Linked DNA regions of Lacibacter sp. H407. The protein of the gene in region 3 interacts with the protein of the main gene of each other region in a pairwise test. Links are inferred from orthologs where the notes say so. Each region holds a gene or a part of one and is shown on either strand. Other genes may lie near its edges. The genes, in order: dnaE, WG989_RS04775 and WG989_RS05305.

The links.
Region 1: the proteins of WG989_RS05305 (region 3) and dnaE interact in binary tests that used the Escherichia coli proteins (3 or more experiments, as listed by UniProt). The link is inferred for Lacibacter sp. H407 from one-to-one orthologs.
Region 2: the proteins of WG989_RS05305 (region 3) and WG989_RS04775 interact in binary tests that used the Escherichia coli proteins (3 or more experiments, as listed by UniProt). The link is inferred for Lacibacter sp. H407 from one-to-one orthologs.

The regions. Positions count from the first base shown.
Region 1 is NZ_JBBKTU010000001.1:3,145,930-3,150,305, reverse strand. Bases 1-4,216 are described here. They hold dnaE (DNA polymerase III subunit alpha), read left to right. Parts: upstream 1-383; coding sequence 384-4,016; downstream 4,017-4,216. Other genes in these bases: WG989_RS13660 (HYC_CC_PP family protein), read left to right, coding at 4,204-4,216; WG989_RS13670 (C40 family peptidase), read right to left, coding at 1-141. Outside these bases: more of WG989_RS13660, read left to right, coding at 4,217-4,376. UniProt on the Escherichia coli protein: DNA polymerase III is a complex, multichain enzyme responsible for most of the replicative synthesis in bacteria. This DNA polymerase also exhibits 3' to 5' exonuclease activity. The alpha chain is the DNA polymerase catalytic subunit.
Region 2 is NZ_JBBKTU010000001.1:1,100,469-1,103,583, reverse strand. What follows is about bases 161-3,115. They hold WG989_RS04775 (cytochrome c oxidase subunit I), read left to right. Parts: upstream 161-708; coding sequence 709-2,523; downstream 2,524-3,115. Other genes in these bases: cyoE (heme o synthase), read left to right, coding at 2,562-3,115; WG989_RS04780 (cytochrome c oxidase subunit II), read left to right, coding at 161-673. In the rest of the region: more of WG989_RS04780, read left to right, coding at 1-160. UniProt on the Escherichia coli protein: Cytochrome bo(3) ubiquinol oxidase is the terminal enzyme in the aerobic respiratory chain of E.coli that predominates when cells are grown at high aeration.
Region 3 is NZ_JBBKTU010000001.1:1,231,999-1,235,006, reverse strand. Bases 54-2,901 are described here. They hold WG989_RS05305 (methionine aminotransferase), read left to right. Parts: upstream 54-830; coding sequence 831-1,973; downstream 1,974-2,901. Other genes in these bases: WG989_RS05300 (BRO1 domain-containing protein), read right to left, coding at 2,018-2,901; WG989_RS05310 (Gfo/Idh/MocA family protein), read right to left, coding at 54-705. In the rest of the region: more of WG989_RS05310, read right to left, coding at 1-53; more of WG989_RS05300, read right to left, coding at 2,902-3,008. UniProt on the Escherichia coli protein: Shows aminotransferase activity with methionine and histidine as substrates, and to a lesser extent also with phenylalanine.

The DNA.
Region 1 (4,376 bases), 1.9 Mb from region 3 along the record:
CCGTTTGTATTCAGGCTTTACCTCAGCGGTTTCTGAATTGGTTGTTGTTGATTGCGTTTGCCTGGGTTGAAACGCATTCTTTACCGCACTGCAGCTGCTGAATACACATAGAACAGTCAGGTATGTAAGCAAATGTTTCATGGTATTGAAGCTTTCAACTTCGTAAAAGTAACTTTATTGGCTCTTTTTATCAAAAAACAAGCCAAATCGTCTATGCCTTAAAGATAGTTTCTGATAAGCGACTGACAAATTTTCATTCATATTTTTTCTCATTCGTGCCATATTCTTGTCTTTCATCGTTTTAATCAAGAACGATGAATTGCAATTGTGGATTACTTTCTACCTGTTAATTAAAAGCAGAAACCGAAATTTGACGCTTCACTATGACCAAATTTTCCCACTTACACGTTCACACGCAATATTCGTTACTCGATGGAGCGGCGTCCATTCAGGCATTGTACAAAAAAGCAATTGCAGATGAAATGCCCGCATTGGCCATCACCGATCACGGCAATATGTTTGGTGCCTTTCAATTTGTTGCCGAAGCATATAAAAACACCAATGCAGATGGATCGCTGAAAGTGAAACCTGTTGTTGGATGCGAATTTTATTTAACAGAGAACCGGCATATCAAAACGTTCAGCAAAGAACAAAAGGATCGTCGTTTTCATCAGGTGCTTCTGGCAAAAAATGAACTTGGGTATAAGAACCTTGTTAAGCTTACATCACTCGGTTTTATTGAAGGCATGTACAGCAAGTACCCACGTATTGATAAAGAGCTCATCAATAAATATCACGAAGGATTAATAGCCACTACTTGCTGCCTTGGTGCCATGGTGCCGCAAATGATCTTAACCAAAGGTGAAGAAGAGGCGGAGAATGAATTCAAATGGTGGCTCAATATTTTTCAAAAAGATTATTATGTAGAAATTCAGCGGCATGGAATGGCCGAGCAGGATAAAGTGAATGCTGTGCTGCTGAAGTTTGCAAAGAAATATGATGTACGTGTGATTGCCAGCAATGATTCACATTATGTTGATCAAACAGATTTTAATGCCCACGATATTTTATTGTGCATCAACACGGGCGAAAAACAATCGACACCTGCCCTACGTGAATTTTCGGATGATGATGTAAGTATTAAAAACAAACGCTTTGCATTTCCCAACGATCAGTTCTATTTCAAGAACACGGGGGAAATGAAAAAACTGTTTGAAGATATTCCCGATGCCATCCATAACACCAATGAAATTGTTGATAAGATCGATGTGCTAAACTTGAAGAAAGATATTCTGCTTCCTGCATTTCCGATTCCAAAAGAATTTCAGGTGCATGAAGATGCAAACATGAATCAATGGGAATTCTTAAAACACCTCACATACATCGGTGCGAAAGAGCGCTACCATGAAATTGAAGAAACAACCCGTGAACGTATCGACTTTGAATTATTTACTATCCGAACCATGGGCTTTGCCGGTTACTTCTTAATTGTAAGTGATTTCATTAAGGCAGGTCGTGATATGGGCGTGTTTGTCGGGCCCGGTCGTGGATCTGCTGCAGGAAGTGTGGTGGCCTATTGCATTGGTATCACCAATATCGATCCCATTAAATACAATTTGCTGTTTGAGCGTTTCTTAAATCCCGATCGTAAATCAATGCCGGATATCGATACGGACTTTGATGATGAAGGAAGACAAAAAGTAATTGATTATGTAGTTGATAAATATGGCAAAGCACAGGTAGCACAAATTATTACTTACGGTACCATGGCGGCAAAAAGTAGTATTGCCGATGTGGCCCGTGTAATGGATCTGCCATTGGCGGAAAGCCGTGCTTTATCGAAGCTGGTTCCTGAGCGTCCGGGTGTTTCGTTGAAACGTGTATTGCATGCTCCGTTCACTGGTGAAAAAAGTTTAGCCGAGAAAGAAGCCTTTGGTCCTGATGAATTAGAGTTAGTAAAAAAGATACGTCAGATTTACAATGGTGATGATCTGTCTGCAAAAATTTTACATGAAGCAGAAATCTTAGAAGGTTCAGTTCGTAACACAGGTATCCATGCGGCAGGTATCATTATTGCACCAAGAGATTTAACAGACCTCATTCCTGTTTGTACATCAAAGGAATCGGAATTATGGTTAACGCAAATTGAAGGAAGTGTAATTGAAGATGCCGGTGTAATCAAGATGGACTTTCTCGGTTTAAAAACACTCAGCATCCTCAAGAATGCATTGCAGCTCATCAAACAAAACCACGGCGTTGAAATTGATATTGATACGATACCGTTGGATGATAAAAAAACATTTGAACTCTATCAACACGGCTCTACCATTGGTACGTTCCAGTTTGAAAGTGTGGGTATGCAAAAATATTTGCGTGAATTAAAGCCGGATCAGTTTGGTGATTTAATTGCGATGAACGCTTTGTATCGTCCCGGCCCTATTGCTTACATTCCCAACTTTATTGACCGGAAGCATGGTAAAGAAGCGATCAGTTACGATCTTCCTGAAATGGAAGAATACCTTGATGAAACGTATGGTATTACAGTTTATCAAGAACAGGTAATGTTGCTGGCACAAAAGCTGGGTGGTTTTAGTAAAGGTGATGCCGACGTATTGCGTAAAGCAATGGGTAAAAAGCAAAAGGCTGTACTGGACAAAATGAAAAAGCAGTTTATTGATGGTGCTTCTGCAAAAGGACATCCATCTGATAAACTCGAAAAAATATGGACCGATTGGGAAGCGTTCGCTCAATACGCCTTTAATAAATCACACTCTACCTGTTATGCATTTGTAGCGTATCAAACAGCTTATTTAAAAGCACATTATCCCGGTGAATACATGAGTGCCGTGTTGAACAACGCCGGTGCTATTGAAAAGATCACCTTCTTTATGGAAGAGTGTAAACGAATGGGCATAAAAGTATTGGGGCCTGATATCAACGAATCACAAACAGGATTTGCAGTGAACAAAGCCGGTGAAATTCGTTTTGGTTTGGGAGGACTGAAAGGTGTGGGCGAAGCAGCCATCGATAGTATTATTGAAGAACGTGCAAAGAAAGGACCGTATAAGAATATTTTTGATTTCATCAAACGTGTCAACCAACGCACCGTTAATAAAAAATCGTTGGAGAGTTTGGTATATGGTGGTGCATTCGATTGCTTTACCGAATATCATCGTGCACAATATTTTCATGTAATGCCGGGCGACACGGTAAATACACTGGAACGTATCATCAACTTCGGTAACCGCTTCCAGGCAAATGTGCAGAGCAATACCAATACTTTGTTTGGCGAAAGTATGATGATGGAAATTCCAACTCCAAAAATTGTCAATTGTGAAGAGTGGACACTTACAGAAAAACTCGATCACGAAAAAGAAATTACCGGCATCTTCATCAGCGGACATCCATTGGATCATTTCAAATTTGAAATGCAATACTTCAAGATCACACCGTTGGCTGATTTCAATGAATTTAAAGAAGCCATTCTGCTGCATGCCAATCCATTTCAAACATTTCGTTTGGCTGGTTTGGTAACTTCACACAATCAACGTGTAACAAAAACAGGCAAGCAGTTTGGTATTTGTATGATCGAAGATTATACAGGCAACACTGAGTTTGCATTGTTTGGTGAGGACTTTGTAAAATTCAAAGATCACTTTACACCCGGCGCCGTGGTATTCATCACCGGTGTATTTAAAACACGATGGAATAAAGACGATGATTTTGAATTCAAGATCAACCAGGTGCTGTTGCTGGAAACGGTGAAACGCACAATGACCAAACAACTCATTGTTGATATTGAACCACGTTTTCTCACCGAAGAAATGGTAAGCTTCATGGAGAAGAATGTAAAGAAGAATCCGGGCAAGAGTAATTTAAAATTCAACTTATACGAACCGAAAGACAATTGGAAGATAGGTATGTACACGGTGGAGAGAGGCTTTGAAATGAATGATGAAATGGCGGCGTTTTTACTCGACCGCCCGGAAATGGGCGTTACGGTGATCGGCGCTTAACTGAAAATTATATACATCTCACTCAATATTTAGTAACAGCCGGCCCCAAATGCCGGCTTACTTTTACTTCACAATCTGGAATAAACAGTCGAAAAGGCTGTTGAAATTACGAAGCAAAAGGATACGACACTAACTTAAATCAGTAAATGTGTCGATAAAATAGTTATACTTTTGTTACACAGTCAAAATGAAAAAGCTAGTAGTAGCCATATTATCGTTTATCTACATCAGTACTTCAACCGGAGCTACCTTACAAATGCATTACTGCATGGGCAAGTTGGTTGATTGGAGTGTAGGACATGGCGATGAAAAAAATGCCTGCAACAATTGCGGTATGGAAAAAGATGGCGAGGGTAAAAA
Region 2 (3,115 bases), 130 kb from region 3 along the record:
AACGGTGTTGGTAGTATTCGGTTTGAAGTTTTGGTTCCGCATTACATCCGATGCTCCGAAGGGTGCGTTAGAAGTTGAAATTGTAGGAAAGCAATTTGGATGGATGATGCGTTACCCCGGAAAAGATAAATCGTTCGGTAAAACATATTTCAAAGTGATCAGTGATGAGAATAGCAATCCTTTCGGACAGATCTGGGAAGACAATGCTGATCTGAAACTGAAAGCTGACCCTACCAACTTTGATGATGTGGTAACCACACAAACCATGTACATCGTAAAAGACCGTCCGGTGAAATTGATCATAGGTAGCCGTGATGTAATTCATGATGTTGGGTTGAACCATTTCCGTTTAAAGATGGATGCAGTGCCTGGTATTCCAACCACACTTTGGTTTACACCGAAGTACACCACCAAAGAAATGAAAGAGCGTACGGGCAATCCGAATTTTGCGTTTGAAATTTCCTGCGATCAGATGTGCGGCAACGGCCATTACTCAATGAAAGGAATTATTGAAGTAGTTACACAGGAAGAATTTGATGTGTGGATGGCAAAGCAAAAGCCAAACTATTATGCGGCATTTCCTGATAAAGATCCATCGGCTGTAAAACCGGCTGCTGATTCAACTGCTGCAGTGCCTGCACCTGCAACTCCGGTTGTAGCCATGAATAAATAATTGTATAGTCAACAGAATTGAATAAAAAAGAGATTATGAGTAACGAGACATCACACGTACACACTTCAGTAGTAAGCGTTCCGCATGAAACGCATGACGAGGTGCATCATGGTCACCACCATGAAACGTTTTTGACGAAGTATGTTTTCAGCCAGGATCACAAAACAATTGCAAAACAGTTTTTGATCACTGGTATGTTCTGGGCATTGCTGGGAGGTTTGTTCTCTGTTATCTTCCGTTTGCAACTGGGTTATCCGGATGCACGCTTTCCATGGATGGAAACATTGTTAGGCGAGTGGGCAAAAGGCGGACAACTGCAGGCAGAAGCTTATTATGCATTGGTAACCATGCACGGTACCGTGTTGGTGTTCTTTGTATTAACAGCAGGCTTGAGTGGTACGTTCTCTAATTTCTTAATTCCTTTACAGGTGGGTGCACGTGATATGGCGTCACCATTTTTGAATATGCTTTCTTACTGGTTCTTCTTTACTGCCAGTATCATCATGTTGTCTTCTTTGTTTGTACAAACAGGGCCGTTCAGTGGTGGTTGGACAGCTTACCCTCCGTTGAGTGCATTGGGTGAAGCATCACCTGGGTCTAAAGTGGGGATGGATCTATGGCTTGTATCAATGGCATTATTCGTAGTATCATCATTACTTGGTGGTTTGAACTATATCGCAACCGTATTGAACATGCGTACAAAAGGTATGAGCATGACAAGGTTGCCACTCACTATCTGGGCATTCTTCTTTACAGCAGTATTGGGTGTATTATCATTCCCGGTGTTGTTCTCAGGGTTTATCTTATTGATCTTTGACCGTCACTTTGGAACAAGTTTCTACTTAAGTGATATCTATATAAACGGACAGGCTTTACCGAACGAAGGTGGTAGTGCAATTCTCTATCAACATTTGTTCTGGTTCTTAGGTCACCCTGAAGTGTACATCATTCTGTTACCGGCGATGGGCATGGCTTCAGAAATTTTATCGGTGAACAGCCGTAAACCAATCTTTGGTTATATGGCAATGATCGGATCATTATTTGCGATCACGATTCTGGCCTTCCTGGTATGGGCGCATCATATGTTTGTTACGGGATTGAATCCGTTCCTCGGAGCATTCTTCGTGTTACTTACTTTGTTGATCGCTGTACCAAGTGCTATCAAAGTATTTAACTGGTTAACTACAATCTGGAAAGGAAACATCCGCTTTACACCTGCTATGTTGTTTGCATTGGGTTTTGTGAGTTTGTTTATCTCCGGTGGTTTAACGGGTATCTTCCTTGGTAATTCTGCATTGGATATTCATCTGCACGATACATATTTCGTAATTGCTCACTTCCATATCGTAATGGGTGTGGCAAGTATGTTCGGAATGTTTGCAGGTATCTATCATTGGTATCCGAAAATGTATGGCCGTTATCTCAACAACACACTCGGCTATATTCACTTCTGGGTTACAATGATCGGTGCATACCTCATTTTCTGGCCAATGCACTACCAGGGTTTAGCGGGTGTGCCACGCCGTTATTACAAATTTGATATTTGGGAATCGTTCAAACATTATGATACGCTCAATAAGTTTATCAGTATTGTAGCCATCATTGTATTCCTTGTGCAGATCCTGTTTATCATCAACTTCTTCTACAGTATCTGGAAAGGAAGAAAAGTAACCACACAAAATCCATGGGGCGCCAATACATTGGAGTGGACCACACCGATCAACCCCGGCCATGGTAACTGGGCTGGTGAAATTCCTGAAGTACATCGTTGGGCGTACGATTACGGAAAAGATGGACAAGAATTCATTCCGCAAACCACACCGGTTGGCGCTGATGAAAGCAAACATTAATTGAACAGACACCAGGTGTCATTAGGATAAAAAACAAATTGAGCAGTCAACCGGAAGATAAGAAACCAGTGAAGTTTGGGGTGATGGGCAAAATTGAGGACTATAAACAGCTCATCAAGTTTACGCTCAGTTTTACAGTGGTGTTCAGCAGTGTGATCGCTTACATGTTGGCGCCAAATGTAGTGGAGTATGATTTTGGAAGTATTCTGCTGTTGTTCCTTGGAGGTTTACTGGTAACAGGAAGCGCCAATGCGATCAACCAGATTACAGAAAAAGATACAGATGCAGTGATGAAGCGCACGGGCAATCGTCCTGTGGCAAGTGGAAGAATGAGTGTGCAGGAAGCAACAGCATTTGCATTCATTGCTGCGATCGTTGGCTCTTTGATCTTGGGATTATATTTTAGTTGGTATGCTGCAGGTTTAGCGCTGCTGAGTTTATTTATTTACAGCTTTGTATATACGCCGTTAAAAAAGGTAAACTCGATTGCTGTACTTGTAGGTGCAATACCAGGAGCCCTTCCCTGTTTGATCGGATGGGCCGCAGCATACAATGAGGATGAGTTTTCATGGACGGGTGGCTGGATATTGTT
Region 3 (3,008 bases):
GCTGCTGTTAAACGGTCTTGTTTTCGCAGGACCAAGCCATTGTTTATAATCCACACCTTCCGGCGGTGCTGAATCAGGAACAACCGGTCCGGGTTTCATCCACCCTTGATAGCACCAAACTTTCGCTGTTCGTATATTCCCCAACTGCCCGCTATGTACAAAAGCAACGGCATCTTTAAAATGTTGCTGACTGCGTTGCCATTGTCCGGCCTGTACAATTTTATTATAACGTTTTTGTGCAGCTACCATTCTGTTACACTCAATAATAGAATTACCAACCGGCTTTTCGACATACACATCTTTACCTGCTTCACATGCGTGGATCATCATGAGTGCATGCCAGTGATCGGGTGTGCCAATGATGACCGCATCAATATCTTTCTGCTCAAGCAGCTTCCGGTAATCGCCATATCTTTTTATGTTGGAAGTAGCTATATTTTTTTTGCTCAGCTCGTCCAGCCGTTTATCGATAACAGATTTGTCAACATCACAAACAGCCACCAGATTTACACCCGGAATTTTTAATGCTGCCATTACATTACTCCAGCCCATTCCTTTAATGCCAATAGCACCAATGTTTACCTGATCGGAAGGGGAAACACGACTTTTGAAAATCGAAAATGCATTGGATTCAAACGCAGGGATCAGTAAACCTCCTGCAGCCAGCAAGGCAGATTGTTCAAGAAACTTTCGGCGGGCATTCATCGTTAAAAAGTTTTAGTAAAGAAAGATAAGTATTTAACCGTTTAACAGCTGTAAGTTATTGCCGAAAAAAGAGTTCCACAGAATAAATACGTACAGAAACAATTCATCTTCTTTACTTTGTAGTTATGCAGATCAAAAGTAAACTTCCCAATGTTGGTACGACCATTTTCACCGTGATGAGTGCGTTGGCAACCGAACATAAAGCAGTGAACCTCGGGCAAGGATTCCCCGATTTTCCGATGAGTGAAGAACTGACAGGGAAAGTTGCTGAAGCAATGAAGAATGGGCATAATCAATATGCACCCATGCCGGGATTGATTGGTTTGCGTGAAAGCATCGCCGAGAAAGTAGAATTTCTTTATCAAACAAAAGTGAACCCTGATACAGAGATCACGATTACACCCGGCGGTACGTATGCGATTTATTCGTCGTTGACTGCGATTCTGCAACCGGGCGATGAAGTGATCTTGTTTGAACCGGCTTACGACAGTTATATCCCCAACATTGAGATCAATGGAGCAAAAGCAGTTCCGCTTCCATTAACGTATCCTGATTATAAAATTGATTGGGAGTTGGTGCGTGCATCCATCACCGCAAAAACAAAAGCGATTCTCATTAACTCACCGCATAATCCAACAGGAAGTGTGTTGGATAAAAATGATATAGCTGAATTAAAATCGATTGTTGCCGGTACAAATATTTTTATTGTGAGTGATGAAGTGTATGAACATTTGATCTATGATCAATTGCCACACGAAAGCATGTTGAAGTATCCGGAGTTATTTGAACGCAGCTTTGTGAATTTTTCGTTTGGCAAAACCTATCATTGCACAGGTTGGAAGCTGGGTTATTGTATTGCTCCTGCTGCTTTTACAAAAGAGTTCAGGAAAGTGCATCAATTCAACTGTTTCAGTTGCTTTACACCAGCACAGGTTGCGTTGGCTGACTATTTAAAAAATAAGGATGCTTATTTATCGCTGCCACGTTTTATGCAACAGAAGCGTGATTATTTTATAGAGTTGATGAAACAGACAAAATTTGATTTGCTTCCTACGAGTGGCAGTTATTTTGTTTGTGCAAGCTATGGCCGCATCAGTGATGAAGCAGATAAAGATCTGGCAATACGTTTAACAAAAGAAGCGGGTGTTGCTACCATTCCGCTCTCTGCTTTTTATCATAACCAGAAAGATGATAAGGTGGTGCGTTTTTGTTTCAGCAAACAAAACAGAACTTTGCAACAGGCGGTTGAACGATTGATGAAGATTTGATCAGCGGGTGAGCCACCCAGCCCAAGCTCACCGGCAGGGTACAATTATTTTCGCTTACTCTTCTTATACTTACCATGCACCACTTCTTCCATGGTTTTATTGTATACTTTACTTTCGGCCCATGAAATGATATCGAGGTAGGCAAAGGAGCGTGTTTGAAAACGGTTGTTCTCCAGGTGTTTGATGTCTGACAACAATTTTTCCAATGCCTTTTTGATCTTATCAGGTGATTGCGTAAAACTTGTTTTCAAAAATTTAAAAACCGCTTCTTCCACAGTCGTTAAATTTTTCATCTTTTCCATAAAACGGTGAACCGATTTACTCAACGAATCAAGTATTTCATAGTTCCCCAATTCATAATGACTCAGCAGATGCATTAAACGGGCATAACATTGAAGATCGATACGAATGTCCATCGGGCCGTTAATAATGCGATGCAGATAGTCAATTGCTTTTTCATAATTCCCGTTTCCAAAATACAACGATGCAATTTTATAGTTGAATACAAGTATCCTGTGCTGATCTACAAACAACGCATATTCATGCAACTTCTCTTCGATGATCGGTACTAATTTCAAACCTTCTTTAAATGTTCCCTTCATCAAATGTCCGTTCACTTTTGAACTGTTGATATAAATGGAAGTATGTGTGCGGAAGTTATCGTGTTGCTGTGCTTCGGGTGTTTTTTCATACGCTTCAAATTCACGTACGGTTTTTTCAAACTTATCAAAGTTGCGCAAATCAAAATGTGCATTTAACAATGCCTGCATGCCTTTGATATAATGACCCGTTTCAATGCTTTTTAAATGCGGCTCTTCTTTATACAGATCAACCCACTTTTGTGCATAACGATAGTACATTAAAAAATCCTGGCGAATGAACGCATACCAGCAATAGCTTTGATAGAGATAGAGTTTTTCATAAAACCCGTTTACGAGTGTAAGATCTTTTGGTAAATAACTTTTGAAAAAATCTTTAATGTCTTTTTCATCTTCTTCATTACGTGCATGTCCGTTGATCACATACCAGCGGTAG